3 regions of the Bacillus sp. Marseille-P3661 genome follow, and region 2 is predicted to be linked to each of the others. Evidence: predicted binding sites of a transcription regulator. Region 2 holds the regulator's gene; each other region holds the start of a gene.
The links. The regulator LexA, encoded in region 2, represses DNA repair genes until DNA is damaged. The targets are predictions, from matches to a motif close to CGAACATATGTTCG.
Positions count from the first base shown of each region.

Region 1: the regulator LexA is predicted to act here: its motif matches at 2,219-2,232, upstream of ruvA (Holliday junction branch migration protein RuvA).
Region 3: the regulator LexA is predicted to act here: its motif matches at 4,765-4,778, upstream of uvrB (excinuclease ABC subunit UvrB).

Region 1 covers NZ_LT965953.1:874,136-884,537, reverse strand. The annotation lists gene queA (tRNA preQ1(34) S-adenosylmethionine ribosyltransferase-isomerase QueA) at 1-352, opposite strand, end outside; gene C1724_RS03985 (DUF2905 domain-containing protein) at 373-564, opposite strand; gene ruvB (Holliday junction branch migration DNA helicase RuvB) at 566-1,567, opposite strand; gene ruvA (Holliday junction branch migration protein RuvA) at 1,584-2,198, opposite strand; gene C1724_RS03970 (intercompartmental signaling factor BofC) at 2,359-2,931, opposite strand; gene C1724_RS03965 (YhcN/YlaJ family sporulation lipoprotein) at 3,215-3,865, opposite strand; gene C1724_RS03960 (TRM11 family SAM-dependent methyltransferase) at 4,051-4,998, opposite strand; gene safA (SafA/ExsA family spore coat assembly protein) at 5,273-6,934, opposite strand; gene nadA (quinolinate synthase NadA) at 7,150-8,259, opposite strand; gene nadC (carboxylating nicotinate-nucleotide diphosphorylase) at 8,259-9,101, opposite strand; gene nadB (L-aspartate oxidase) at 9,132-10,402, opposite strand, start outside.
Region 2 covers NZ_LT965954.1:39,396-49,797, reverse strand. The annotation lists gene spoVK (stage V sporulation protein K) at 258-1,208, shown strand; gene C1724_RS11155 (trimeric intracellular cation channel family protein) at 1,356-1,970, opposite strand; gene hflX (GTPase HflX) at 2,145-3,410, shown strand; gene C1724_RS11145 (methionine gamma-lyase family protein) at 3,423-4,700, shown strand; gene C1724_RS11140 (MerR family transcriptional regulator) at 4,874-5,275, shown strand; gene glnA (type I glutamate--ammonia ligase) at 5,341-6,675, shown strand; gene C1724_RS11130 (YolD-like family protein) at 6,748-7,098, opposite strand; gene C1724_RS11125 (hypothetical protein) at 7,237-7,449, shown strand; gene lexA (transcriptional repressor LexA) at 8,162-8,785, opposite strand; gene C1724_RS11115 (DUF896 domain-containing protein) at 8,960-9,202, shown strand; gene tkt (transketolase) at 9,354-10,402, shown strand, end outside.
Region 3 covers NZ_LT965953.1:211,524-221,925, reverse strand. The annotation lists gene uvrA (excinuclease ABC subunit UvrA) at 1-2,630, opposite strand, end outside; gene uvrB (excinuclease ABC subunit UvrB) at 2,712-4,709, opposite strand; gene C1724_RS00960 (DUF2198 family protein) at 4,949-5,176, opposite strand; gene C1724_RS00955 (HD-GYP domain-containing protein) at 5,610-6,590, shown strand; gene dctP (TRAP transporter substrate-binding protein DctP) at 6,633-7,694, opposite strand; gene C1724_RS00945 (transcriptional regulator) at 9,844-10,402, shown strand, end outside.

The DNA.
Region 1 (10,402 bases), on a different contig from region 2:
CTGCTTTTAATCGACCATCTCCAAAGCTAACAATTGTCCCTTCCTGTACTCGTTTTGCAGGTTTAACAAGTGTTTCCCAGCGGTCCCCTTCTAGCTGCTTTAATAACAGAACCTCAATTTTGGCACCTGTTTCTTCTTTAATACCAAATAGTCTAGCTGGTAACACTCGTGTATCATTTAAAACAAGTGCATCACCGGGACTTAAGTAATGAATAATATTTTTAAACTGCTCATGATTGTATACACCTGTTTTGCGATCTACAACCATTAATCTTGAAGCTGTTCGTTCCTCAAGTGGCGTTTGAGCGATTAATTCCTCTGGTAAGTCAAAATCAAATAAATCAACCTTCATATTTAACTCCTTCACTATAGTTATCGAAAGCGGCCAATAAAATAAAATACTAAAGATAGTACAATGCTAACTACGATGGAGGTTACAATGGGAAAGAAAAAGGTTACATTACCTTTTTTATATACTATATCTCCCGGTAAACGGCCTACAAACTGCCAAAGCAAACCCACAACGATTAAAACTATCCCGGCAATTATTAAAAGTTTACCCATCTTACTTTTTAGGCACCTCCAACTGAAAATGCTCATAGACCAATGGCGTCACAATTCTTCCTCTAGGTGTTCGTTGTAAGAATCCAATTTGCAGTAAGTATGGTTCATATACTTCCTCAATTGTATGTGATTCTTCCCCCACTGTTGCAGCGATTGTATCCAAACCAACAGGTCCACCCATAAATTTTTCAATAATACTTAACAATAGTTTATGATCAATATGGTCCAAACCAAGACGATCAACTTGAAGCATTTCCAATGAGTTCGAAGCCAATACTGCCGTAATTGTACCATTACCACGCACTTGTGCAAAATCGCGTACTCTTCTTAAGAGACGATTCGCAATCCTCGGGGTACCTCGTGATCGTCTAGCAATCTCGTCAGCCGCTAATGAATCAATTTCTAAGTTAAAAATTTCAGCTGTTCGATTGACAATATTTCTTAATTCCTCGACTTTATAATATTCTAAACGGCTTAATACGCCAAATCGGTCTCGTAGAGGTGCTGTCAGCGAACCAGCTCTTGTTGTTGCTCCCACTAAAGTAAACGGAGGTAAATCCAATCGAACGGACCGAGCTCCTGGACCCTTGCCAATAACAATATCAATACAGAAGTCTTCAAGTGCAGAATATAAAACTTCCTCCACACTTCTTTGTAAACGATGGATTTCGTCTATGAATAATACATCGCCTGGCTCTAACGAGGTCAGAATGGCAGCCAAATCTCCTGGCCGTTCAATTGCAGGGCCTGATGTCGTTCTCATTTGGACGCCCATTTCATTTGAAATAATCGCAGCAAGTGTGGTTTTACCTAACCCAGGTGGCCCATAAAGCAAAACATGATCCAGTGATTCCTGTCTCAATTTAGCTGCTTCAATAAAGATCTTCAAATTTTCTTTTACTTTTTCTTGACCAATATATTGATCTAAAAGTTTGGGCCTCAGACTTTGTTCAAACGAATCCTCATCCATTACATATTCACTTGAAACGATCCGTTCATCCATTGAAACTTCCTCCTTCCTACCTCAATAATAACTGCAATGCTTTCTTAATATATTGATCTGTTGAAAGCTGTTCTTCCTTTGTTAGAACAGGTTTAATTTTATTTATTTCTTTCTCAGCGTAACCTAGAACTTTTAATGCCTCAAATGCCTCTTCTAATTCAATGGCATGTTTAGTAGATGGTTCCATATGTTCCTCATGCGTAAATAGATTTGGCATTAAGTCTGGTAATACATCGTTTAGTTTCCCTTTTAAATCAAGGATAATTTGGCGAGCTGTTTTTTTACCAACACCCGGAAACTTAACTAAAAATTTTTCATCTTCATCCTCAATCGCCTGTACAACCTGACTCGGCTGGCCTGATGCAATGATTGCTAATGCACCCTTTGGGCCAATGCCAGAGACATTAAGCAGCTTTATAAACAACATTTTTTCCTCTCTTGTTTGAAAGCCATACAGTGCAATTAAATCTTCTCTAACATATTGATGTGTATAGATCCTGACATCTTTATTTAAGTCTTTCTGAAAAATATATGGATTTGGCGTAAATATTTGATAGCCTACACCAGATACATCAATAACAATATACTCTGGGCTGATATAATCAACATTACCATTAACAAATTCAATCAAAAGAATTCTCTCCCTAACTGCGAACGTGTATTTCTATTTACTTAACCATTTTATCATATTTTCTTTATACATATTACATATGAAGTAAGAAAAGGGCCAGACTTATTATTATAAGTAACTGACCCTTCGTTGTATATATACACTTAAATAGTAAGACAATTTATTGGGTCGAAAGACTTTTAAAGCTTTCGATTACTTCTTGATATCGATCCTTTGAGACTACAGGTATACCTTGCTTTAATTCCTCCTGTTGGCGACTTTCTAATTTACTAACATCAATTTGGAAAAACGATTGGATTACTTCCTCAGAACCTGGTTTTCCTTTATATATTGTGAGGATACCTTCTTGTGAGATTCCAAAATAACCATCAGCCTTGAGAAGAGGTGATATATCATTTACATTTCGTTTAAAGACCATTTCCCCTTCACTTTGATCAACAAGCTGCCAATCTTCATACTGTGCCCAGAAATCCTCCATGGACCAAATTGTTTCCTGAACCGTTTCCTCGCTCACCGCTCCATCCAAATAATATCGTTTTAATATAATATTTACGGTAAGAGGTCCGGTTACCTCCATCGCCTCATTCTGCAATACTGTATTATTCTGATCTAATTCCCCTTCATTTTTTTCAGCAGCGGTTGGAAAAATTACGAGCGCAACTGAAATCCCGCCTACCAATAATGAGCCTATAATAAATTTAATTACATTGGCCTTTTGAAATAAAGGAGTCATGATCTCGTCACCTCATTTTTAATTAAAAGTTTATGCAAATATTAGGCAAAATAACTTCAATTATGCCACCATTAGTATTCTCTCCAGCAAATAGTATTTTTATCCAAAGAGTTTTGTTTCTTTCTTAGAATAGAAAAAGTTATTCATGGATTAAAGAGTTTATTGTGTACAGTACTCTTCTGACACATCCATCCATGATAATTCTGCATACATTCATCAAATTTAGGCCAAAACAATACAAAAAAAAACATGATGGGCGCTCCCATCATGTTTTAATACAGAGTTATTTGTCAATAAGCATATCAGACAAATCAGTATCTACATTTCGGTTGTTGTTGGTTCCATTATTAAGAGAACGAACTCGTTCTACAATACCTTCATCCGTTACAACTCTGACTTTCCGTCCATTTGACATCCCTTCAGCAATACGACGAACTTCACGCTCAACATTGGTATCATTATTATCGTTTGTATCGATTGCTACTAATACGGTTCTTCCATCAATAACGGTAGCTACATCCTTCACATTCCTAACATGCTCAATACGGTCTGCAATGTGCTGAGCAATAACATGATCATGTAGGGTGTTATAGGAGCTTGTTGGCATTCCGTTTATCGTTGTATTATACTGCCCATGGAAATTCGTATCATTATGTCCGTACGTTCCCCTTTGTGAAACAGCTTCCCCATCTTCCATACTATCTCCCATGCGGTGTCCAACGTTCAAGGCATCAACCTGGTCAAACATTTCTTGATCATTAAAGCCACGATCATTTATATTTGTAAAGGCCCCATCCCGGTCATTATTTGCATATCCTACCTGCGTCACAGGACTATCATTATCCATAATATCCTGTGCGTTATCATTCACACCACATCCAACTAATCCACCTAAAACCATTGCTGCTGAAATGGAAGCAACAAATTTATTCATTTTAAAAGCCCCCTTGCACAACAGTGGATTTTGAGTATTTTTGCATACTCATTACTATGTTGGCATCCGGAGACCTATTTTACACAATAATATATTGGTAATAATTCCGTTAAAAAAGCCGTTCAGTATACATTCGTTTATGCTGTGTTTTAAATATTATTTTCAACACACCATTCAAAGAAAATTTACTCACAAACAAGAATTTGCCTTGAAAATCTTCCTTTTGTTACCTCGCATCGATCTACAATTTGAAACCCTGCTGAATGAATGATACTGTCAATTTCCTCGATTGTGATGATGACCATTTTATTTGAAAATCGGCGAGCACTTTTTATCATTTCAAGTTGATCTTCATGAGTGATAACAGAGCAAAGATTATATGGCATATCAATGATTGCTACATCATATTGCCCTGTTACATCTCGAACATCCATTAACCTAACTTTTCCATTTAAACCAAAAAAACTAATATTTTCGCGTGCACCTTTCATTACAAGTGGGTTATTATCACTGCCAACAATATTTATCCCCATCGATAAGGCCTCGACTAGAACTGTCCCAATACCACAGCATGGATCAATGGCCTGTATTCCATGTGGGTCAGGAATAGCAATATTTACAATAGCTCTTGCAACACGCGTACTTAGTGCAGTTGAATATTGGTGTGGCTTTTTTTGATGCAAATACCATATGCTTTTACTTTCAACATAAGATCCGAATACCCACTCCCCGTCTACCATTATAATTGCATATAAAATCTCGGGATTATAGAGATCGGCTAAACCAGGAATTACTTTACCAATGTTACGTTCGATGCTCCGCCTTTCTTCATAGGCGATGTTTCTTTCACTATGCTTAAATACCTTCACTTTATAAGGAGCCTTTACTATCGGCATATTTTTTAGTTTTTCAATTAAATATTCTATCGTTTCACCTTTATAGATGATTTCAATTCTTTCTTTTATAAATGGACTTCTGCTTGGATCTATTTTTAATGGGCTCTGGATTATATTTTTTTCAGTATCTACTCCAAAGAGCCTTCGTCTTTCTAATTGACATAACGAGCGTTCTTCCTCATGACAAACATATGTATATATATAATTAGTTTGATCTAGACTTAAATGATTCCCCAACTTATCCAACTCCTTTTACTTTACAATCATATACGATAGTTGTTTCACTCACCATAGTGTTTCCTTTCCCAGTCTGAATTAGCGTTTGGGGCTTCGACTCCTTGCTTTTACATTTATTTGTACGAATCCGCGATAAATCGGACTCTACTTAGTTTTACTATGCTTTTTCGTATACAAAGTAAATTAAAGCCAAAAAGACCAAATCATTGGCGATTTGGTCTCTTTAAATATGTGTTTGGACAACAACTGTAAGTTATTGTTGTTTGTTTACATATTACCAGTCTGCATTTTCATCTTCGTCATCATCATCGTCATCTCTAAAAGGAGTGTATCCTTGGTTAGGAAATTGCGATGTTGGGTATAGTCCAAAAGGTGCAGAAGTTTGTGGATACGGTGTACCTGTTGACATGTCAAATCCAGGTGGTATTGCTCCATATCCAGCTGGTGCGCCGCCATATCCTGCTGGTGCGCCGCCATATCCCGCTGGTGCGCCGCCATATCCTGCTGGTGCGCCGCCATATCCTGCTGGTACGCCGCCATATCCTGCTGGCATTCCTCCGTATCCCGCTGGCGCTCCTCCATATCCTGCTGGTGCACCGCCGTATCCCGCTGGCGCTCCTCCATATCCTGCTGGTGCACCGCCATATCCCGCTGGCGCTCCTCCATATCCTGTTGGTGCACCGCCATATCCCGCTGGCGCTCCTCCATATCCTGTTGGTGCACCGCCATATCCTACTGGTGCGCCGCCATATCCTACTGGTGCGCCGCCGTATCCCGTTGGTGCACTGTCATATCCCGCTGGTGCGCCGCCATATCCTACTGGTGCACCGCCATATCCTACTGGTGCGCCGCCATATCCCGCTGGTGCACCGCCATATCCTACTGGACCGCCATATCCCGCTGGCGCTCCTCCATATGGCATTTGTGGTAGCATAGAACCAGCTGGTACAGGTGGTGCTCCACAACCACAATCACCACCGGCTACAGACATATTAACTGGACCTAATCCAGGATAATTTTGAAGATATTCTTCATCCATATCGTCATCATATGCAGCTGGACTCACAGCTGTTGGACTAGGAAATTGCGGATATGGAGTATAAGGCATGGCTGGAGCAGCTCCTTGCATTACATCCTCATCTACTGCTTCTGGTATTTCGGTGTCCACCCCTTGCACCGCTGGCATAGGCTGCTGCATTGGATACCCTGTTTGCATTGGTGCATAACCAGGGTATGGTGCAGGTACAAATGGTTGTTGATATGGAGCAGGTACTGGGTGGTATCCAAACGGTAATCCACTTCCTGGCAATAGGCCTGTAACTGGATAACATGGCATCATTGGCATTGCAGGCTGAGCTGGCATAACAGGTGCTGCTACTGGTGGAAGTTCCTCCTCTGATGGGACTTCGGTTTCTACCCCCGCTACAGCAGTGGGCGGTGTTTCTTCAACTGGCTGTGCAGGTACAGTTGGAAAAGTTGGAATATTAAATGTATAGTTATACATTTGCTGCTCTAAATGGATGTCATTAGAGTCGACAATCGGAACTTGTGGCGGCATTTTTAACGACTTTGACAACTTGGAAAAATCGGGCATTTTTGGTAACTTGGATTGTGGTGGTTCTGGCATTTCTACTGCCGGAGACACTACCTGTGGCTGTTCTTTTGGAACTGCCGGTGCTACAACCTTTGGTTGTTCTTTAGGAACATCTACTGCAGGAGATACTACCTTTGGCTGCTCTTTCTTTGGCATCTCTTTCGGTTTCTCTTTTTTATGAACGGGTACACTTCCTGTAGGAACTTTAATTTTCATTCCAGGCATAATCATATCGGGATTACTTAACTGAGAATTAACTTGCTTTAGTTCTTGAAAATCAACACCATACTTCTGTGCGATTTTCCAAAGCGTATCCCCTTTTTGAACAATATGGATTTTCACGGTTGCTTCTACCTCCTCAGAAAATTCTTTACCATTATATGGCTATGTGGGCAAAATGCTACCTTTATTCTTTCGTAACAACTTATGCTTTTTAAAATCAAAATATGAAAACAACTCGGCACTGTTCTTGTAAAAATTTCAAATCCTTCTATATATGTATATTAAAAAAAGCAAACTCAATATCCCAGAGTTTGCTCCATTAATTATTTATGATTTTATGCTCTTTGTAGCATACGGTCTAGTGCTAAAACGGCTTCCTGAGCTGTTTTAGCATCAACTTTAATTGTATTTAACGACTCATTGTTTACAATAGACTCTAACGCCCATAATAAATGCGGTAAATCAATTCTATTCATAGTTAGGCATGGACACATATGTGGATTTAAAGAAACAATTTCCTTATCAGGATGTTGATCAATAATTCTTTTAACAAGATTCATTTCAGTACCTATTGCCCACTTACTTCCGGCTGGCGCTTGTGTTATGGTATCAATAATATATTTAGTAGAACCATTATAATCAGATGCCTGTACAACCTCGTGTGAGCATTCCGGATGCACAATGATATTCATATCAGGATTTGTTTTTCTAAGAGTTTCAATGTTTTCTACCGTAAAGTTTTCATGTACAGAGCAATGTCCTTTCCAAAGGATTACTTTTATATCTTCTAAATCCCCATCATATTCAAAGCGCTCTTCAATTGGATCCCATACAGCCATTTGCTCTAATGGTACACCTAAATCAAATGCTGTATTTCGTCCTAAATGCTGGTCTGGAAGAAATAATAACCGCTCTTTTTGCGTAATCGCCCATTCGATCATTTCTTTAGCATTTGATGATGTAACAGTTGCACCACCATTACGCCCACAAAATGCTTTAATTGCTGCTGTTGAATTGACATATGTTAATGGAAGAACAGTATCTCCAAACCTTTCGTTCATCACTTTCCATGCGCGTTCAGTTTGATCGATATCAGCCATATCTGCCATTGAGCAACCTGCTCTCATATCTGGAAGAATAACTACTTGCTCATCGTCAGTTAAAATATCTGCAGTTTCAGCCATAAAGTGAACACCGCAGAACACAATATATTCGGCCTTTTTATTTTTCTCAGCTAATTGCGCTAATTGAAGTGAATCACCAGTTGCGTCAGCAAATTGAACAACCTCGTCTTTTTGATAATGATGGCATGGTAAAAATAAGCGCTCACCAAACTTTTCTTTAATTTCTCGAACACGATTTTCCATATCGGCAACGCTCATGGTTTTATAATGTTCAGGTATTGTTACTGTTTTAGCTGATGCTACGACATCTAAAATTCCCATTATTTAGCCCCCCCTATTAGATTAAAACTAATATCTAAAGCTGTAACAGAATGTGTTAATGCTCCTAACGAAATATAATCTACTTTTGTATCTCGGTACGAACCAATCGATTCTAACGTAATCCCGCCTGAAATTTCAGTAACTATATAATCCGGAACAAGTTTTACATATTGCGCTACCTCTTCTGGAGAGCGGTTGTCAAACATAATAACATCCGCGCCTGCCGCTACAGCCTCCATTACTTGCTCTTTTGTTTCAGTTTCTACTTCAATCTTTACCATATGCCCTGCTTGAGCACGCACCTTGGAAACGGCTGCTTGAATACTGCCAGCATATGCAATATGGTTATCTTTAATCATGACCCCATCGTATAATCCGAAGCGATGGTTAAAGCCACCGCCGCTGCGAACTGCATACTTTTCAAACATTCTTAAGCCTGGTAATGTTTTTCTTGTATCACATACTCTTGTGTAGTCACTGTTAAGCGCTTTTACAACCTCGGATGTTTGGGATGCAATTCCACTCATATGCTGAAGTAAATTTAAAATTACGCGCTCTGCACTTAGTAAATAAGCGACAGGACCTGTTACAGTCGCAATTTTTTCACCTTTTTCGATGTAATCTCCATCATTTTTATGAAGTACTACCTCAATTGATGGATCAAACAAATGATAGGTTTCCTTAATAATTTCTACCCCAGAAAGAACACCTGTCTTTTTTACTAAAAATTCGCCTTTTGAAATTTCAGTTAAAGGAAAAATATACTCACTTGTTATATCCATTTCTCCTAAATCTTCAACAAGGAATTGCTGTAATGCATTTCTAAGTTTAATTTTATTCACTGTATTCACCTTTCCGTTTTATGATTATTTTTAATGATGTAAAGCCGGAATACGACTATTTCTTACGATTCTTTTTTTCTTCCAATCTATTATTTCAGCAGGGTAGTCCGTTCGATAATGACCACCACGACTTTCTGTTCTCATAAGAGCAGATGACGTTATAAGCCAACCCGTTTGTAGCATATTATAAATAATAATATCCTCATGCGATAAACCTTCAGGAACTAGATTGCTAAAGCTAGATACATATTTTTCAAACCAGGTTTGGGCAAATGTAAGTCCTTCTTCCGTTCGAACAATTCCAACATACGTCATCATGATTTGTTGGACTTCTGCTTTAGTTGGTAACTGCATAGTTTGAGTATTTCTTGAGCTAATAAAAGATTCAGGCATGTGGTCCCAAGATTCTTCTGGAATGGTTAATATAAAATCTGCTAAGCTGTTAGCAAATACAATTCCTTCTAATAATGAATTACTTGCTAAGCGATTTGCTCCGTGAACCCCTGTACAAGCAACCTCTCCAATTGCATATAGATGTTGAATTGAAGTTTGTCCACTTTCATTGGTTTGAATCCCCCCCATATGAAAATGTGCACCTGGGACGATTGGAAGCTTTCCTTTTCTCCAATCAACTCCATTTTCTTCACAAATTTTTGAAATCGTTGGAAAGCGTCTACTGAAATTTTCAATCATACTAACATCTAAATAAACTGTTTCACCTTGCAAGAATGCCCGATGAATTTCTCTTGAAACAACATCACGTGGTGCTAAATCAGCTAGGGGGTGAACACCTTTCATTAACGGTTTCCCACTCTCGGTGATCAGGATTGCTCCTTCACCGCGTACGGCTTCAGATACTAATCCGTTCGCTTTACCGTTTGTATATAACATCGTCGGGTGAAATTGGACAAACTCTAAATCAACTAAATTAGCCCCAGCGCGATAAGCCATTGCTACACCATCGCCAGTAATCGTCGAGTCATTAGATGAAAAGGAATAAAGACCTCCGCAACCTCCAGATGCTATAATTGTATGTTTACAATATAAATTTTCTATTTTCCCATTTTTTCTTTTAATTTTGATACCATAACACTTATTCGAGTCAACAAGTAAGTCTACTGCAAGAATATCTTCGACGATCTTTACTTTGTCATTTAACTGGCCTAACATAAACTCAACGAGCGCTTTTCCCGTTGCATCTCCACCTGCATGTAAAATTCTTCTTTTTCCATGTGCACCTTCTTGCCCCAAGATCATACGTCCATTATCATCACTATCAAATATCATTCCCTTGACCATCA
Region 2 (10,402 bases):
ACGAACATACTACTGAGTTCCACAAATCATAATATTTCTTGGGAAACCGCAAATTACGACAAAAACAGCTAACAAAATTTTATATATATTCTAGGATAAAAATTAAAAGCTCGCATAAAGTTAGACTAAGAAGTATTTTTCTGATTAAAATTCATTTCCATTCGAAATTAAATCATTTATCCAAGGGATAAAATAGGCGTTTGTCACATTATTTTGGCCTCTCACGTATACTAAACAATGAATGAGAGGTGACTCAAATGGAGCAACCGGTAACCTTAAAGAAAAATGGTCAAATTAATATTGTTTTAAATGGCGAGCAAAAGAAAATCAAAGTATCTACAATCAATAAATCTGTTGAACAAGAGTCAGAAGAAATTCATACGAAACATGAACCGTTAAAGAAAATCGAGGAAGAAATGAGTACCCTAGTTGGAATGGGTGAATTAAAGAAAATCATTAAAGAGGTTTATGCATGGATTTATATCAATAAAATACGTGAACAGCAAGGATTAAAAGTCGGTAGCCAAGTACTCCATATGATGTTTAAAGGGAATCCAGGCACCGGAAAAACAACGGTTGCACGTTTGCTTGCCAATCTTTTTAAAGAAATGAATGTTTTGTCAAAAGGTCATTTAATAGAAGCTGAGAGGGCAGATTTGGTCGGAGAATATATAGGTCATACTGCACAAAAGACGAGAGATCTTGTTAAGAAAGCATTGGGAGGTATTTTATTTGTAGATGAAGCCTATTCGTTAGCTCGTGGTGGCGAAAAGGATTTTGGAAAAGAAGCGATTGACACATTGGTAAAACAAATGGAAGATAAAGGAAATGAATTTATTTTGATTTTAGCTGGATATGACAAAGAAATGGAACATTTCCTTTCTTTAAATCCAGGTCTTCGGTCACGTTTTCCGATTATTGTTGATTTCCCTGATTATACTGTTGACCAACTTATGCAGATTGCTACTAAAATGGTTTCTGAGCAACAATATGTTTTATCTAAAGAAGCGGAATGGAAATTAAAAGATCAGCTTCAAAAAGTAAAATATACGAAGTCTTCGCATGTTTTTAGTAATGGAAGATATATTCGCAATGTTATTGAAAAATCTGTTCGAGCGCAAGCAATGAGATTGCTGGTAAATGATTCCTTTGAACGGGAGCAATTACAAACGATTCAAAGTCAAGATTTAGTATTTACAGATGACTAAATTAATGATAATGACTAAGGGTCAGCACTTCTGGTAATAATAGCAAACATAATAATCGACAAGTCGGTTATTAAGCTGCGATTTCCTGAAGCGCTAGACCCATATGTGTTGAAGAGACTATTATATATGGTGTTAAGATTTCTCTAATTATGCCTGGACATTGATTCTTGCTTTTGGTAACCTCCATTGAAAACGTAATGATAATAGTCTAAGCACAGTAACGACCATAAATAGTCCGTATAATTCCATATCCGTAACCACTACATTATAGCTAATTGCAACAGCGGTTACGATTGTCCAACTAGCATATAATTCATCGCGGAAGACCAATGGTTTCCTTCCTGCTAATAAATCTCTAATAATTCCACCCCCGCAACCGGTCAAAAGGGCTGCGACAATAATGGCACTTAGTGGATGCCCCATCTCTTTTGCATACAATGCTCCTTGAATAGCAAAGGCGCCTAAACCCACAGCATCAACCAAATTCCCCCATTTGTTAAAATGCCTACTCAAGTGAGCAGGAAAAAAGAACAATAAGGATATCGCAATAAAAGCAATAATAAACAGTGAACTTTGTTCCCAAATCTTTTCGACAGGCACCCCAATTAGAAGGTTCCTAATGGTCCCACCCCCGAAAGCACAGGTAAACCCTAAAAAATAAACTCCAAATAAATCATAATCACATTCTTCGCTCAATGCTACCATCGCTCCACTTAAGGCAAAGGCAATCGTACCAATAACATTGAATACGTCCCACATCATGTTGTCATCCACCCCAAAAAAAATTCATAAATATTAAAAACTGTTAAACAATATGACTAACATATAAAGAATTTTAATTGTACACCATGTTTTTAGCAAGAAGAAAAAGAAATAATGAAATAATTCCTTTACTTTGTTATAGTAAAAGAAATTAATAAAAGGTAGGGACAAATCTTGATCGAAACAAGTCAAAATACAGAAGAACGTGCATTATTAGTAGGATGTCAATTGCCTTACATGGACGAAGAGAGATTTCTTTATTCGATGGATGAATTAGCATCATTAACTAAAACGGCTAATGGTGAAGTGATGCTCACGTTGTCGCAAAAAAGGAATCAAGTCCATTCTGCTACTTATATTGGAAAAGGGAAATTAGAAGAAATGAGTAAGCTTGAAGAAGAGCTTGATATTGATGTGATCATTTTTAATGACGAACTTTCTCCATCACAGAACCGAAACTTATCCGCAAAGTTTAAAGCAAGAGTAATTGACCGCACACAATTGATACTTGATATATTTGCGTCAAGAGCAAAATCAAAAGAAGGAAAATTACAGGTTGAATTAGCTCAATACCAATATTTGCTACCTCGTATTGGGGGTCAAGGTATTGCTTTATCTCGTCTAGGTGGAGGGATTGGTACGAGGGGACCTGGTGAAACCCAACTTGAATCAGATCGTCGTCATATCCGCCGTCGTATTGATGAAATCAAGGCACAATTGCAAACGATTGTAGAACACCGAAATCGTTATCGTGAACGACGGAAAAAAAATCAAACTTTTCAAATTTCACTTGTAGGTTATACAAATGCTGGAAAATCAACGATTTTTAATCGATTAACAGAAGAAACATCGTTCGAAGAAAATTTACTGTTTGCAACGCTTGATCCGATGACCAGAAAATTGTTATTGCCTTGTGGATTAACGACTCTTCTAACAGATACAGTTGGGTTTATTGAAGATTTACCAACTTCTTTGATTGCTGCCTTTCGGTCAACACTTGAAGAAGTTAGAGAGGCAGATTTAATATTGCATGTTGTAGACGCATCCAATCCCGATTATTTCAACCATGAAAAAACAGTCTACCGAATCCTAGAAGATTTGGATATCCAAGAAATACCGATATTAACTGTATATAATAAACGTGATTTAGTTTCAAATCATTTTGTACCCTCATCTAATGAAATGGTATTAATCAGTGCGTATGAGAAAAATGATCTTGCCGACTTATTAAATAGAATTGAAAAAAAGGTCATTGAGCAAATGGAATACTACCATTTTTTTATTCCTGGTCAAGATGGCAGGATATTAGCGCAGTTGAAATCTGAAACAATTTTAGTTGAACAACATTACAATGAAGAAAAAGAGATGTATGAATGCAAAGGATTTATTAATCCAAATTTGCCTCTATATTATGAAGCAAAAGAATTTTTTACTCATTAAAGGAGCTATCGCATGTACGGAGAATTTGGGTATGGAAAACAAATAAGTACAGTTGTAAACGATGTAGAGGTCATGATTAAGCCTCTACATCAAGCTGTGGATGAAATTACAGAAAAAAATCAATTTCGAGTATTAGCGGGGTTTCGCAAGCACCAAGTGAGCGATTTTCATTTTACCCCATCAACAGGCTATGGCTATGATGATACTGGTCGCGATACACTTGAAAAAGTCTATGCATATGTGTTTGGTGCGGAAGCAGGTCTAGTTAGACCGCAAATTATTTCCGGTACCCATGCCATTTCGGTATCACTTTTTGGCGTATTGCGCCCTGGTGATGAACTGCTATACATAACAGGTCGACCTTATGATACTCTCGAAGAGATCGTAGGAATACGTGGAAATAAAAATGGTTCACTTCGAGAGTTTAATATAGGGTATGAATCAATTCCCTTAACTGAAGATGGAGCGGTTGATTATAACCGTGTTCAAAATGCTATAAAGCCAAATACAAAGGTAATTGGTATTCAAAGATCAAAAGGCTATTCTTCTAGACCGTCGTTTACAATACAACAAATAAAAGACATGATTACTTTTGTAAAAGAATGTAAATCTGACGTTATAGTGTTTGTAGATAATTGCTACGGAGAATTTGTTGAAGAATTGGAACCTTGCCATGTAGGTGCTGATTTAGTTGCTGGTTCACTAATTAAAAATCCTGGCGGTGGCCTTGTAAAGACAGGTGGCTACATTGTAGGAAAAGAAGACTTAGTTGAACAATGTGCATATCGCTTGACTGCACCGGGGATTGGCAGGGAAGCGGGTGCATCATTATATAGTTTACATGAAATGTTTCAAGGTTTTTTTCTAGCTCCTCATATTGTTGGACAGGCTGTAAAAGGTGCTATTTTTACATCTGCATTTTTAAGTAAACTAGGTTTTGTTACATACCCTGGCTGGAATCAAACAAGGACGGATCTTGTACAATCCGTTCAATTTAATAATAGAGAAATGATGATTGCTTTCTGTCAAGCGATTCAATATGCTTCACCTGTTAACTCGCATGTTAAACCAATGCCAAGCTATATGCCAGGTTATGAAGATGATGTAATCATGGCTGCTGGTACCTTCATTCAAGGAGCTAGTATTGAATTAACTGCAGATGGACCAATGCGCCCACCTTATGAAGTTTATGTTCAGGGAGGTCTTACCTATGAACATGTAAAAATTGCAATCATAACTGCTGTCAAGCATTTGCATGAAAATGGGCTCGTTCAATTATCAGACCAGTAAAATCAGCTGTCAGTTGTTGTCGAGTTAAGTAATAAAGCGTACTAAAAACTTTTTAGTGAAATCCATGTTAAATTACATAACATCATATTGACACTAAACTTAACAAATAGTAATATAATAAATAGATAGACAAATATAAAAAATCTAAATAGTTTACGGAAGGGGGAAAGGTTTTGGGTGACAATATTCGTCGCACTATGCCATTATTCCCGATTGGGATCGTCAAACAACTTACCGAGTTGTCAGCACGACAAATCCGTTATTATGAAGAAAATGAATTAATTAACCCGGCGAGAACGGAAGGGAATCGCAGAATGTTTTCTTTTAACGATGTTGATCGTTTGCTAGAGATAAAGAAGTTAATTGAACAAGGTGTCAATTTAGCCGGTATTAAACAGATTTTTTCAGTGCAAACTGAACAAGTATTTCGCGAACAAACTGAACCGGTTAGTGACGTCAAACAAGAACTTTCAGATGCTGAATTACGACGTTTGTTGCGGAAGGAATTAATCGATGCCGGAAGGTTTAATAAAACATCTGCGCGTCAAGGTGATTTATCAAGGTTTTTCCATTAATTTTCGTTTCTACTTTTAATTTATAATAGAAAAAACATTTAAAGAATTGGGGAGGACTAACAGCTATGGCAAAATACTCAAAAGAAGATATTAAACAAATGGCAAAAGAACAAAACGTAAGATTCATTCGCTTGCAATTTACCGATTTATTAGGAATTATTAAAAACGTAGAAATTCCAATCGGTCAATTAGATAAAGCGCTAAACAATCAAATGATGTTCGATGGTTCTTCTATCGAAGGATTTGTACGTATCGAAGAATCAGACATGTATTTATATCCTGATTTAGATACATGGGTTGTTTTCCCTTGGACTGCTGAAAAGGGTAAAGTTGCTCGTTTAATTTGTGATATTTACAATACTGATGGAACTCCATTTGCTGGTGACCCTCGTGGTAACTTAAAGCGTCAGCTTAAGCGTATGGAAGAATTGGGCTTTACTTCATTTAACTTAGGGCCAGAACCAGAGTTCTTTTTGTTCAAAGTAGATGAAAAAGGCGAACCATCACTTGAATTAAACGATAAAGGTGGTTACTTTGATTTAGCGCCAACTGACCTTGGTGAAAACTGTCGTCGTGATATCGTGTTAGAGCTCGAAGAAATGGGCTTTGACATTGAAGCGTCTCACCACGAGGTAGCACCCGGTCAGCACGAAATTGATTTCAAATATGCTGACGTAGTTAAAGCTGCCGATGATATTCAAACATTTAAGCTTGTAGTAAAAACAATTGCTCGTAAGCATGGTTTGCATGCTACATTTATGCCGAAACCTTTATTTGGCATTAGTGGTTCTGGTATGCACTGTAATGTTTCACTATTCAGAGGTTCGGAAAATTCATTTTTTGATCCAGATGGACCGCTGCAATTAAGTGAAATAGCATACCAATTTATTGCTGGTATAATGAAACACGCAGAATCATTTACTGCAATTTGCAACCCAACAGTTAACTCATATAAACGTCTTGTTCCTGGTTATGAGGCACCTTGCTATGTGGCATGGTCTGCGAAAAATAGAAGTCCGTTAGTTCGTATTCCATCTGCTAGGGGATTAAGTACACGTGTTGAGGTTCGTAGTGTAGACCCTGCTGCAAACCCATACTTAGCATTATCAGTAATCCTTGCTGCTGGTTTAGATGGAATTGAAAATAAACTAGTTGCTCCAAAAGCTGTAGATCGTAACATTTATGTGATGAACAAGCAAGAACGACTAGAGCATGGTATAACTGATCTACCGGCAACATTAGCTGTTGCACTGGATAAGCTTAAATCAAATGAGGTAATAATGGCTGCTCTTGGTGAACATATTGCTGAACATTTTATTGAAGCAAAAGAAATCGAGTGGGATATGTTCCGTACAACTGTACATCCTTGGGAAAGAGAACAATATATGTCAGTTTATTAATAAGGGAAAAACCTTGATACATTTAGTATCAAGGTTTTTTTGGTTGATGTTTTAAGTACTATGTCAAAGCTATCAATCTAAAGATTGGGAGCTTTTGTGGACTTTAATGTTTGTAACTGCATCAAATTTAATATGAGAAATTTTTTTAGCAGTATCTTCTATTTTAATTTCTTGGCTATTTGTATTGACTGATTGAATAATTCCTACAGATGTATTTATATAGCCGTTGGCATAATAAGAAAGAGTCACTTCCAAATTAAAATTCAGCGCTTCCATCAACTGAAGATTAATCTCTTCAAGCTCTTGTTCATCTAAGAGTGGTTTGGTAACCTTCTGATCGCTTTGCCATATGTCTCTCAATACTTGAGTATGTTCGGGTAACATCATAGCAGTCCATTTCATTGTACCACGATCTTTAATCATGATATAGCCTCCTTTAAATGATAAAAAATATAAAATTGCTGAGCAGTGTGGTTATGATTTATAAGAACAAATATTCTCGTTTATATTGATATTAAAACACATGTTCGCATATAATGTAAAGAAAGGAGGCGTATTAAAATGTTAAAAATTTTAAAGAACGCTTTAAAAGATCATACGCTAGTTGAAATAATCTATGTGACCAAAAATGGAGTTATTTCCCAAAGGATAATATATGTAAAGGCAATTACTGAAAACAACATTAAATCTTTTTGCTATCTTAGAAAGCGAATAAGAATATTTAAAATAGAAAATATTTTAGCAGTGCTGCCTTATCAAAAAAAGGTATGTTAGATAAGGAATCAAATCTTTATAGTAGTTTTACTGCAAATATTTGATGAAAATAAGCGACATAAATAAAAACCGAGGGAGGTGAATAACTAACGGTTTACTTGTGAGGTGCAAAACGGTAAATCGTAGACCGAATCAAATTAGCAAATCACATGAACCTCACAGTAAAAAGGGATTAGAGATGCAATATCTCTAATCCCTTTTTACTTTTCATTTTTCCCCGAAACCACCCGTAAGTTGTCCAATTTCATTAGATGCCAAAGCGAGTTTGATATATAAGCGGAGAAATTTCGCTTAATTAGGAAATGGCACTGAAAATAGCTTAAATAGACGGAAAGATTCCGCCAATTTACTCGAAAAACGTAAAAATGGGTACCTTTGCTTTGCTTAATCGGAAAATCTCCGCTTATATACCCCAAACCAAGCTCTATCCTGCTGTTTAACCGAAAAATCTCCGCTTATTATTACTAACTCTGGTTACTCAATTATAATCTACATACTAAATCTCAAAATCAAGCACCCTCCAATATTTATTTCATACCCTGTGATTTACAGACGATAAGTTATTAAAATTCGCCAAAATGTTTATAAATCAATAAAAAACGCACTGTGAATTATAAAGTGAATTCAAGTGCGCTTTCCTATGTGTTTTACAATGTTTGCACCTCTGAAGTAAACCTATTAGGTGAATAACTCTCTCGGTTTATGTTAAATATTATAGTAAATTTCTATATAATCCGATTACTTTTCCTAAAATGGTAACGTTTTGAAGAATAATTGGCTCCATGCTTGAGTTCTCTGGCTGAAGTCGAATGTAGTCCTTTTCTTTAAAGAACCGCTTAACTGTTGCTTCATCGTCCTCTGTCATTGCTACAACAATATCGCCATTAGTGGCTGTTTGCTGTTGACGTACGATCACCATATCCCCATCCAAAATACCTGCTTCGATCATGCTTTCGCCTTCAATTATCAAGATAAACACATTTCCATCAGAGGGTATTAATCGATCTGGCAGAGGTATATAATCTTCAACGTTTTCTATTGCAGTGATAGGAATTCCGGCTGTTACTTTTCCGATAACCGGGACATTTATAGTTTCACTTTTGGGAATACTATCAGTATCATCATTCGTTAATATTTCGATTGCACGAGGTTTAGTTGGGTCTCTCCTAATCAGCCCTTTTTTTTCAAGTCTAGCTAAATGACCATGAACAGTCGAACTTGAAGCTAAGCCAACCGCTTCACCAATTTCCCGAACAGAAGGTGGATAGCCCTTTAGTTGTACTTGTTGTTTAATAAATTCTAGGATATCGTTTTGCCGCTTGGAGATTTTTGTCATAGTTACACCTCAATTTTGTTTTCCATATATTAATAGAATTATATCAAAATTGGTAAGTATTCGCAAACATAAGTTCGAAAATCTATTTGAAATGATTGAGACAATAGCTTTTCTGGACATATTTAAGAAATTATAGTAAAAATAGTGGAGGATTAAAGAAAGGGAGGCATTGAATTGTTATCAAAGGATAAGATAAGTAGAATTAACACTTTATCAAAAAAGGCAAAACTGGAAGGGTTAACAGCTGAAGAAACAGCGGAACAAAAAGAATTAAGAGAGGAATATATTAAAACGTTTCGTAAATCTATGGAAAATACTTTACATTCAGTTAAAGTAATAGACCCAGAAGGAAAAGATGTAACACCTAAAAAGTTAAAAGAAAGTAAAAATAGAAAAAATAATCCATTGGTACATTAATTTTCCTATTAACTAGCGTAATTTATAAAATAAAAAGGTATAATAGGTAGGGAAAGTTTGAGCCAATTTGACAAATTTTATTTAATAGTTGTACAAATTGTTTTTCCATCTTATTATGGACAGGAATATAAAAAAAGAAAGGATGAAGTGAATGTCACTTTCAATCGAACAATTGTCGATTAGCTCGATTCGTACATTATCAATAGATGCGATCGAAAAAGCTAACTCAGGGCATCCTGGTATGCCGATGGGCGCTGCACCAATGGCGTATAAACTATGGACTAATTTTATGAATCACAATCCTAGTAATCCAAAATGGTTTAATCGGGACCGATTTGTGTTATCAGCTGGACACGGTTCAATGTTATTATATAGTCTATTACATTTAACTGGTTATGATGTTTCAATCGAGGATCTAAAAGGTTTCCGTCAGTGGGGAAGTAAAACACCAGGTCACCCTGAATATGGGCATACTCCAGGGGTGGAGGCAACTACGGGTCCTCTAGGTCAAGGTGTTGCAACTGCAGTCGGGATGGCGATGGCAGAAAGACATTTAGCAGGTAAATATAATAAAGATGATTTTGAACTTATTAATCATTATACATATAGTATTTGTGGAGACGGAGATTTAATGGAAGGTGTATCAGCAGAATCAGCTTCACTTGCAGGTCATCTTAAATTAGGTCGCTTAGTTATTTTATATGATTCAAATGACATATCTTTAGACGGAGATTTAAATCGCTCGTTTTCTGAAGATGTCATTAAACGCTACGAAGCGTATGGTTGGCAAGTACTTCGAGTAGAAGATGGGAATGATCTAGATGAAATAGCAAGTGCACTTGATGCAGCGCGAAACGATTTAGAGCGCCCGACATTAATTGAGGTAAAAACAACTATTGGTTTCGGCTCACCAAACAAAGGCGGTAAATCTGCTTCACACGGTGCGCCATTAGGGGCTGATGAAACGAAATTAGTAAAAGAAGCCTATAAATGGACTTTCGCTGAAGACTTCCATGTTCCTGCAGAAGTATATGAGCACTTTGAAAAAGAAGTGAAACAAAAAGGTCAACAGCTTGAAGAACAATGGAATAGCTTATTTACTCAATATAAACAAGCTCATCCTGAGTTGGGAACAGAACTTCAAACGGCAATTGATGGACTATTACCTGAAGGATGGGAGCAAAGTTTACCAACTTATCA
Region 3 (10,402 bases), on a different contig from region 2:
ACTAACCGCTGCAGCACCTTTAATAATCTTGAAATATCATCGACGTGTAAGCCGGTTGTTGGTTCATCTAAAATATAAAGCGAGCGGCCGGTTGAGCGACGATGCAGTTCAGATGCAAGCTTCACCCGCTGCGCTTCACCGCCAGATAATGTGGTTGCTGGCTGTCCAAGCTGAACATAACCTAAGCCCACATCAGCGATTGTTTGCAGCTTGCGTTTAATTTTCGGGATATTTGCGAAAAATTCAACGCCAGCTTCGACCGTCATATCTAAAATGTCCGAAATATTTTTATCTTTATACTTAACCTCTAATGTTTCACGGTTGTAACGCTTGCCATGACATACTTCACATGGCACATATACATCCGGTAGGAAATGCATTTCAATTTTTATAATGCCATCGCCACGGCAGGCCTCGCAGCGGCCGCCTTTCACATTAAAGCTAAAGCGCCCTTTTTGATAACCGCGGACCTTCGCTTCATTTGTTTGCGCAAATACATCACGAATATCATCAAATACCCCTGTATAGGTAGCAGGATTTGAACGCGGTGTTCGGCCAATCGGGGATTGATCAATATCAATCACTTTATCTAATTCCTCGATGCCTTTAATTTCTTTATGCTCACCAGGCTTCGCTTTCGCTCCATGTAGCTTTTGCGCAACTGTTTTATGTAAAACTTCATTAACGAGCGTACTTTTTCCAGAACCAGATACACCTGTAACACAAACGAACGTCCCTAACGGAATTTTTACACTCACATTTTTTAAGTTATTTTCGTTAGCTTTAATAATTTCTAGAATACGACCTTCACTTTTACGGCGTTCAGTTGGCAATGGAATGAACTTTTTACCAGACAAATATTGACCTGTCAATGAATTCGGGTCATTCATCACTTCTTCAGGCGTACCTTGGGAAGTAATCACACCTCCATGAACACCTGCACCAGGACCAATATCAATCAAATAATCTGCAGCCATCATTGTATCTTCATCATGCTCAACAACAATTAGCGTATTGCCGATATCACGCATATTTTTTAACGTATCAATCAAACGATCATTGTCACGCTGATGCAAACCAATTGAAGGTTCATCTAGAATATAAAGCACACCCGTTAATCGTGAACCAATTTGCGTAGCCAAGCGAATTCGTTGGGCCTCGCCACCTGACAATGTTCCAGCTGAACGAGCTAATGTTAAATAGTCCAAACCTACATTCACTAAAAAGCCTATGCGCTCCAGAATTTCTCTAAAAATAAGACGTCCGATCTGCATTTCTTTTTCCGTTAAACTGATCTGTGAAAAAAATTCATGCGCTTCTTGAATCGATAGCTTTGTAATTTCACCAATATGCTTACCATCAATTCGCACAGCTAATGATTCTTTTTTCAAGCGATGGCCTTTACATGTCGGACAATCTTTTTGTCCCATGTACTTCTCCATTTGTTCCCGAATATAATCTGAAGATGTTTCGCGATAACGACGCTCCACATTGCGAAGTACGCCCTCAAACTCCACTTCATTTTCACGAACCTGTCCAAAATCATTTTCATAACGGAAGTAAACTTTTTCACTGTCGCTACCATATAAAACTTTATCAAGCAGCTGTTTCGGTATGTCTTTGACCGGAGTTTCCATATCGACTCCGAAATGATCACAGACGCATTTTAACAACTGAGGATAATACTGTGAGCTTGTCGGTTCCCATGGTGCAAGCGCATGTTCATGCAACGTTTTATCCCAATCGGGAATCACTAAATCTAAATCAACTTCAAGTTTCGTTCCTAAACCGTCGCAGCTTGGACATGCACCAAACGGACTATTAAACGAAAACATCCGCGGTTCTAGTTCACCTATCGAAAATCCACATTGCGGGCAGGCATGATGCTCGCTAAAGAGCAATTCTTCTTCGCCAATGACATCGATAATAACCGTACCTTCTGCTAAACGTAATGCTGTTTCTAATGAATCCGCCAGACGAGATGCAACGCCCTCTTTAATCACAATCCGGTCAATCACAACCTCGATCGAATGTTTCTTATTTTTTTCAAGCTTAATTTCATCACTCACTTCATGCATTTCGCCGTCAACGCGGACACGCACATAACCTTGCTTTTTAATATCCTCAAAAACCTTAACATGCTCACCTTTTTTACCACGAACAATCGGCGCTAATACTTGTAGTTTCGTACGTTCCGGAAGTTCCATAATGCGGTCAATCATCTGCTCAATCGTTTGCGAGCTTATTTCAATGCCATGCACAGGACAAACAGGACGGCCAATACGCGCATAAAGCAGCCGCAAATAATCGTACACTTCCGTTACCGTGCCAACTGTCGAGCGCGGATTACGGCTCGTTGTTTTTTGATCAATCGAAATGGCAGGTGATAGCCCCTCTATTGCATCAACATCCGGCTTATCCATTTGCCCTAAAAACTGACGAGCATATGCGGACAGCGATTCGACATAACGTCGTTGGCCTTCTGCATAAATCGTATCGAATGCGAGCGATGACTTCCCGGAACCTGACAAACCTGTTAGAACAACAAGCTTGTCTCTAGGAATGACCACATCTATATTTTTTAAATTATGTGCCCGAGCACCTTTTACAACGATATTCTTAACTGACATAACTGTCTCCTTTCCACCGAAAAAAGCACAAGCGCCTTGCTGGGCGCGAAATCTATTTTAAACAAAACACGCTAATCATTTTTATCCTTCAGCCTTCAATTCTAAAATTAAATCACGCAGCTCGGCAGCACGCTCGAAGTTTAAAGCTCTTGCTGCTTCCTTCATTTCTGTTTCGAACTGAGCAATTAACTTCACACGTTCATCCTTCGTTAGCTTAGCAGCTTTTGTTGGCGTATCATACGTTTCTTCCGTTTCAGCTGCCATCGTCGCGCGAATGACATCACGAATTTCTTTTTGAATGGTTTTAGGTGTAATATGATGTTTCTCATTAAATTCTTCTTGAATTGTCCGGCGACGTTTCGTTTCATCCATTGCAATTCGCATTGAATTTGTAATTTTATCTGCGTACATAATAACATGGCCATTCGCATTACGCGCTGCCCGGCCAATCGTTTGAATTAATGAACGCTCCGAACGTAAGAAACCTTCTTTATCTGCATCCAAAATGGCGACAAGCGACACTTCCGGAATATCTAAGCCTTCACGCAATAAGTTAATCCCTATGAGCACATCATACTTTCCTAAACGTAAATCGCGGATAATTTCAATCCGCTCTAATGTTTTAATTTCTGAGTGTAAGTACGAAACCTTAATGCCAAGCTCTTTTAAATAATCGGTTAAATCCTCTGACATTTTTTTCGTTAGAGTCGTTACGAGGACCCGCTCATTTCGTTCAACTCTAGCATTGATTTCGCCAATTAAGTCATCAATTTGGCCTTGAATTGGACGAACATCAATATTAGGATCAAGCAACCCTGTTGGACGAATAATTTGCTCAATTACTTCTGGAGCATGCTCCATTTCGTAAGGTCCGGGTGTAGCTGAAACAAAAATCGCTTGCTTTACAACTTTTTCAAATTCATCAAACATTAATGGACGGTTATCTAATGCGGACGGTAACCGAAAGCCATGATCCACAAGCACTTGCTTTCGAGCGCGGTCGCCGTTATACATGCCGCGAACCTGAGGGAGCGTCACATGTGACTCATCGACAATTAACAAAAAGTCTTCTGGAAAATAATCAAAAAGTGTGTAAGGCGTTGCACCCGCTGGTCGCAGCGTTAAATGACGAGAGTAGTTTTCAATTCCTGAGCAAAAACCCATTTCTCTCATCATTTCTAAGTCATAGCGAGTTCGCTGCTCAAGTCGTTGTGCCTCCAACAATTTGCCGTTTTCATGCATTTCTTTTAAACGTTCTTCTAACTCTGTTTCAATATTTTCAATCGCAATTTTCATTTTCTCTTCACGTGTAACGAAGTGGGATGCCGGAAAGATTGACACATGTTCACGATCGCCTAAAATTTCTCCAGTCAGTGCGTCAACCTCACGAATTCGATCAATTTCATCACCAAAAAATTCAACACGAATACAATGCTCATCACGTGATGCCGGAAAAATTTCCACTACATCCCCGCGAACACGGAACGTCCCACGCTGAAAATCAATGTCATTTCTATTATATTGGATATCCACTAAATCACGTAATAACTGGTTGCGTTCTATTTCCTTACCGACGCGAAGTGAAACAACCATTTCTCGATATTCCTCCGGCGAACCTAAACCGTATATGCAAGATACACTAGCCACAATAATGACATCATTCCGTTCAAATAAAGATGATGTCGCAGAGTGGCGGAGTTTATCAATTTCATCATTAATGCTTGCATCTTTTTCAATAAACGTATCTGTTTGCGGCACATATGCCTCAGGCTGATAGTAATCATAGTAACTGACAAAATATTCAACTGCATTGTTAGGAAAAAACTCTTTAAACTCACTATACAGCTGTCCTGCTAACGTTTTATTATGAGCTAATATTAGTGTAGGTTTATTAATTTGTTGAATCACATTTGAAACCGTAAATGTTTTACCTGTCCCCGTTGCACCAAGCAACGTTTGATATCGTTTACCTTCCTTAAGGCCGTTCACAAGCTTTTCAATCGCTTTAGGCTGATCCCCACCTGGCTCATACTTTGATTTAAGATCAAATTGTTGGTCCACAAAACTACCTCCGTTCATCACCAAATTCTGTAATTCATTGTATCACATCTACTTCACAAACTGCTAATATGAACGAACGGGTATTCGTTTATTTTTAAAAAAACACGCCATTTGCCTACAATGGCAATTGACGATGTCCAAGGAGATGACCTAAAGGCCTTCTCTTCTTATGCTTTAATCCTCTAAAAAATAATGCTATCTACTCTTACCGGTTGAGAAACAGAAAAAACATGCGGCTAGATCCACATGCTTGTTCATTAGTACTTTTTATTAAATTTCTTATTCATCCGATTGGATACAAAAAAGCCGACAACAAGTGATAAAACCCACGCTATGATCACTAAATTAGGCTGCTCGTAGCCTTTAAATATCGCTAAAATAATTCCTAGCGTTAAAATTGCACTAACATATTGATTAAACGTAATCCGTGTTAAAAAAATAACCATTAAAAATGGAGCCAAAACCGCAAGGATCACCTCTGACATTAATATGAATCCCCTTCCAAGTACCAAAAGCACTGTAAATAATTACAAAAAAATCCTTTATATAATTTGCTGCAATAAAGATCTTTTTAAACATTAACATGTCAATAAAGCCTATTATAAAGCAAATCTCAATAAAAGACATTATTATCGCTCTTTCTTGATTAGTTGATAAGAAAACACAACTCTCCTGCGCTTTTTTAAGGAGATAGTATATTTTTAATTAAACGTTTGTTTAATAGAATGCATTTTCTTTGCATGAAAAACCAGCTGCTTAGAGCAAACTAATATATGAAGTCTACTATAAAAGATAGCTGAACATTACCATTAACTTCAAAAGCATATGTTCAAAGCTTTTTACAAATCCTTACTATATATACTATAAATTTCTCAAGGTGGCTAAGGCACCATTTTAAAGTAGAGGAAGTGGTATGGCTTGAATGTTTATAAAGTGACTTACTCTAAAGAACCTGCTTTGCATAAATTTTATAATTATCTTGATAAACCTGGTCACCTTCGCTATTGTTTTTTTATCCTTTGGATGCTAAGTGTGATTTTAAATAGTATTTTTTTTCAAAATAACAGCAATATATTTATTTTGTATGTGATCGCCGTGATCTTTTTAGGAGCAGGGTTTTATAACAAATCGCCGCTATTTTTAATGTTTTTTACAACTCTCATTGTGCTGTGCAGATTTTTACTTGTTCAGAACCCAAACATGTTAACTGGTTCGTTTTTTATCTTGTTATTAACTTATTCAATCATAACGTTTATCTCTGCGGGGCTAATGAAAAACATCCAAAAAGTAAAAAATGATACGCTTGAATTAACAACAGCCCTCGTGAATGCTCTAGATTCAAGAGATCCGCATACATTGCATCATTCAGAAAACGTGGCAAAATATGCGTTCGAAATTGCAAAAGAAATGAATTTAAAAGAAGACATATGCAACAATATTCGGATTGGCGGGCTGCTGCATGATATCGGTAAAATCGGCATACCCGAGCCTATTCTAACAAAGCCCGGAAGATTAACAACGGAAGAATACGATTTTATAAAAGCACATCCTACCATCGGCTATAAAATGATTAAACATGTGGCTAATTTCTCTAGCAGAGGTATATTAGACATTATTCTCTATCACCACGAACGATATGATGGTAAAGGCTATCCAAAAGGATTAAAAGGGCAGCAAATTCCGCTGTTAGCACGAATTGTTGCAGTTGCGGATACCTTTGATGCGATGACTTCCAAACGCGTTTACCGTCAGCAACTTGATTATAAATGTGCACTTGAGGAAATTCGAAAAAATAAAGGAACTCAATTTGACCCCGTCGTTGCAGATGCATTTTTAAATTTATATGAGGAAAAAAGCTTGAACTCCACAAACGAAAACTATTTAATTGAAAATACATAAAAGGCTGTCCACCTTCGACGAGATGGACAGCCTTTTTATTAATTATTGTACAGCTTGAATTCTTTCGATGTATGAACCATACTTCTCAGCATGCTTTTCATATACAGGTTGAACTTTATCACGGAATGCTTGAATATCAAGGTCTTCCGCATTAATGATTTCTACTCCGTTATCTAGTAAAAGTTGCTTTTGTTCTGCCTCTAAATCTTGTGAAATTTGACGTTGCTTTTGAGCGTATTCTTTTCCAAGATCAACGATCACTTTTTGAATATCTTCAGGCATTGATTTTAAAAGATCATCATTGATAACTAATACCGCAGATGCATAGTAAAGTCCTACTTCAGAGAAGTATTTTGATTGTTCCCAAACTTTTGTACTCCAGTATACACCAGTTGAAAAGTCTGATCCATCAATTACGCCTTGTTGTAAACCGCCATATACTTCTGGGAATGCCATTGGCGTTGCATTAGTTCCTAATGCAGCATATGTGTCTAATAGTAGCTCACTTTCAATTGTACGCATCTTTAAACCATCTAAATCTTCAGGAGTTTTAATTGGATGCTTGCTATTTGATAAATGACGCTGACCATTTTCCCAGAATGCGATTGCTTTTAATCCTTGCTCAGATACTTTATCTAAAAGTTCTTGTCCAACTTCACCGTCTAATGTTTTGTAGACATGGTCTAAATCTCTAAATAAAAACGGAAATTCAATAACAGAAATTTCAGGTACAAAGTTTGTTACAACACCAGTTGTGATAACACTCATATCTAATGTTCCTAATTGTACACCTTCTAAAAGTTCTCTTTCGCCACCTAATGTTCCATTACCAAAAATTTCAAATTGAACTTGTCCATTTGTAGCTTCTTCTACCGCCGCTGCATATTCTTTAAAGCCGATCGCATATGCTTGGTCATCTGGTGAAATATGACCTACCTTTAATTTATAAACTTCTTTTGTTTCCTCTGCTTGTTCATTCGTTGCAGTTTCTGATTTCACTTCAGCATTAGAATCTTCTGCTACTTCCTCTTTTCCCCCGCATGCTGCTAGCATTAATAGACCAACAACAGCAACAAGGATCAAAATTAACTTGTTCCCCTTCATTTTAACTGCCTCCCCTATTTCTATATACTTTTGTAAAATAATATCATTTGTTACTTTAACGCTTAAAAGCGAGTAAGTGATTAAGATGTTACTTAGTATAAACTATATTTTCTAGAATTGCATCAAATATTTTGTTTTTTTTATATTTTTTAATAATTAAATAGAATTTTATAAGTAATTTTAGAAAAAGAATAATTTTTTGAAATGGACAGTTAATTTGGAAAAACTTTTGACAAATAATAATTTCAATAAAATTCCAGCTAATTATTTTTACTGGATCAATATGATTATTAAGCGGACATAGAGTATCTTATTCACATCAAAACTGCTATTTTTGGGAATTTACCTGACATATAGTACGTTATTTTCATTAAATTCAATGAAAAACGTGGTTAATAGTTGCTATAAGGGATCAAATGTCCGGCAATAGTCGCTTGGGGGGAGTAAGCGGACATATAGTCCCTTATTCACCCCAAAACTGCTGTTTCTGGCGATTTGCCGGACATATAGTACGTTATTTTTATTAAACTCAATAAAAAACGTGGTTAATTGTTGCTATAAAGGATCAAATGTCCGGTAAACGTGTGAAACGTGCTGTTTTTAGTTGAATAACGGCCGGGATGTCCGGATAATAGTCGCTACGAGTATTAAGCGGACATATAGTCCCCTATTCACACCAAAACTGCTGTTTCTGGCGATTTGCCGGACATATAGTACGTTATTTTCATTAAACTCAATAAAAAACGTGGTTAATTGTTGCTATAAAGGATCAAATGTCCGGTAACCGCGTGAAACAAGCTGCTTTTAGTTGAATAACGGCCTTTATGTCCGAAAAAAAACTCCGGAAGAATTGTGCGGACATATAGTCCCTTATTCACCCCAAAACTGCTATTCTTGGTGATTTACCGGACATATAGTACGTTATTTTCATTAATTTCAACGAAAACTGGGGCTAAAAGCTGGAATAACGGATCATATGTCCGGTAAACGCGTGAAACATGCTGTTTTTAGCTGAATAACGGTCTAAATGTCCGGAAAAAAACGCCGGAGGAATTGTGCGGACATATAGTCCCCTATTCACCCCAAAACTGCTATTCTTGGCGATTTACCGGACATATAGTGCGTTATTTTCATTAATTTCATCGAAAACTGGGGCTAATAGTTGAAATAACGGATTCAATGTCCGGCAAACTTGTGAAACATGCTGTTTTTAGATGAATAACGGCCTGGATGTCCGGATAAAGTCACCGGAAGTATTTAGCGGACATATGGTCCCTTATTCACCCCAAAACTGCTGTTTCTGGCGATTTGCCGGACATATAGTACGTTATTTTCATTAATTTCAACGAAAACTGGGGCTAAAAGCTCAAATAACGGATTCAATGTCAGGCAAACTTGTGAAACATGCTGTTTTTAGATGAATAACGGCCTATATGTCCGGCAATTGTCGCCGCGAGGGTTAAGCGGACATAGGGGCCCTTATTCACACCAAATCTGCTGTTTCTGGCGATTTACCGGACATATAGTACGTTATTTTCATTGATTTCAACGAAAACTGGGGCTAAAAGCTGGAATAACGGATCATATGTCCGGTAAACGCGTGAAACATGCTGTTTTTAGTTGAATAACGGTCTAAATGTCCGGAAAAAAACGCCGGAGGAATTGTGCGGACATATAGTCCCCTATTCACACCAAAACTGCTGTTTCTGGTGATTTGCCGGACATATAGTACGTTATTTTCATTAATTTCAATGAAAACTGAGGCTAATAGTTGAAATAACGGATTCAATGTCCGGCAAACTTGTGAATCATACTGTTTTAGATGAATAACGGCCTGGATGTCCGGGTAAAGTCACCGGAAGTATTTAGCGGACATATGGTCCCTTATTCACACCAATACTGTATTCGTTTTGACCTCTGAAATTATGTACATACATTCGCACCCTACGCAATGTCGGTACAATCTAAGCTTTATTTATTAATTTCTATTGCAGTATCCAAAGGTTCGATTATACTAGAATTAGAAGCTAAGTTATCATATATAGCCGTCTCATACACTTATTACCATGGTTATTCATTTGCACTGGGATTTGTTGTATTGGGACGTTTTTTATATCAAAAAATAACAATTTAGAAAGGAAAGAACACAATGGCGCAGCTTTTTGAGCAAAGGTTTGAAGAATGGATTCAAGAGCAAATTATTGAAGAAAAGAATCGAAGAAGACGTGAATTACTTGAAAAAGGTCTAGGTCATGGTACATATGAATTTCTCCGAACGATTTGGTACCCTTCTGTAGGAAACTTTGATCATTTATATCCGGAATGGGAGGTTCTTGATTTCAACAATGGTTTTCGCTATCTCGATCTTGCCTATAAACCTGGAGAAGCTAAAGGATGCATTGAAATTCAAGGATACGGTCCTCATGCGAGAGATCTGGATGTAAGAAGGTTTAAGGATTTATGCTGGCGCCATTCTTTATTAGCTTTAGATGGTTGGACTCTATTGCCTATAGCCTATTTATCGATTAAAGAGCAGCCTAAACAATGTCAACAGCTTATTCTTGCTTTTATAGGCAAATTCACCTCAATTGAAACACCTTCAAAATTATCTTGGACTGAAGCAGAAGTTATACGCTTTGCACGTCGTCTACTTCGTCCAATTACTCCTTCAGAGATTGCAAATCACCTAAATATTGGTGAACGTCAAG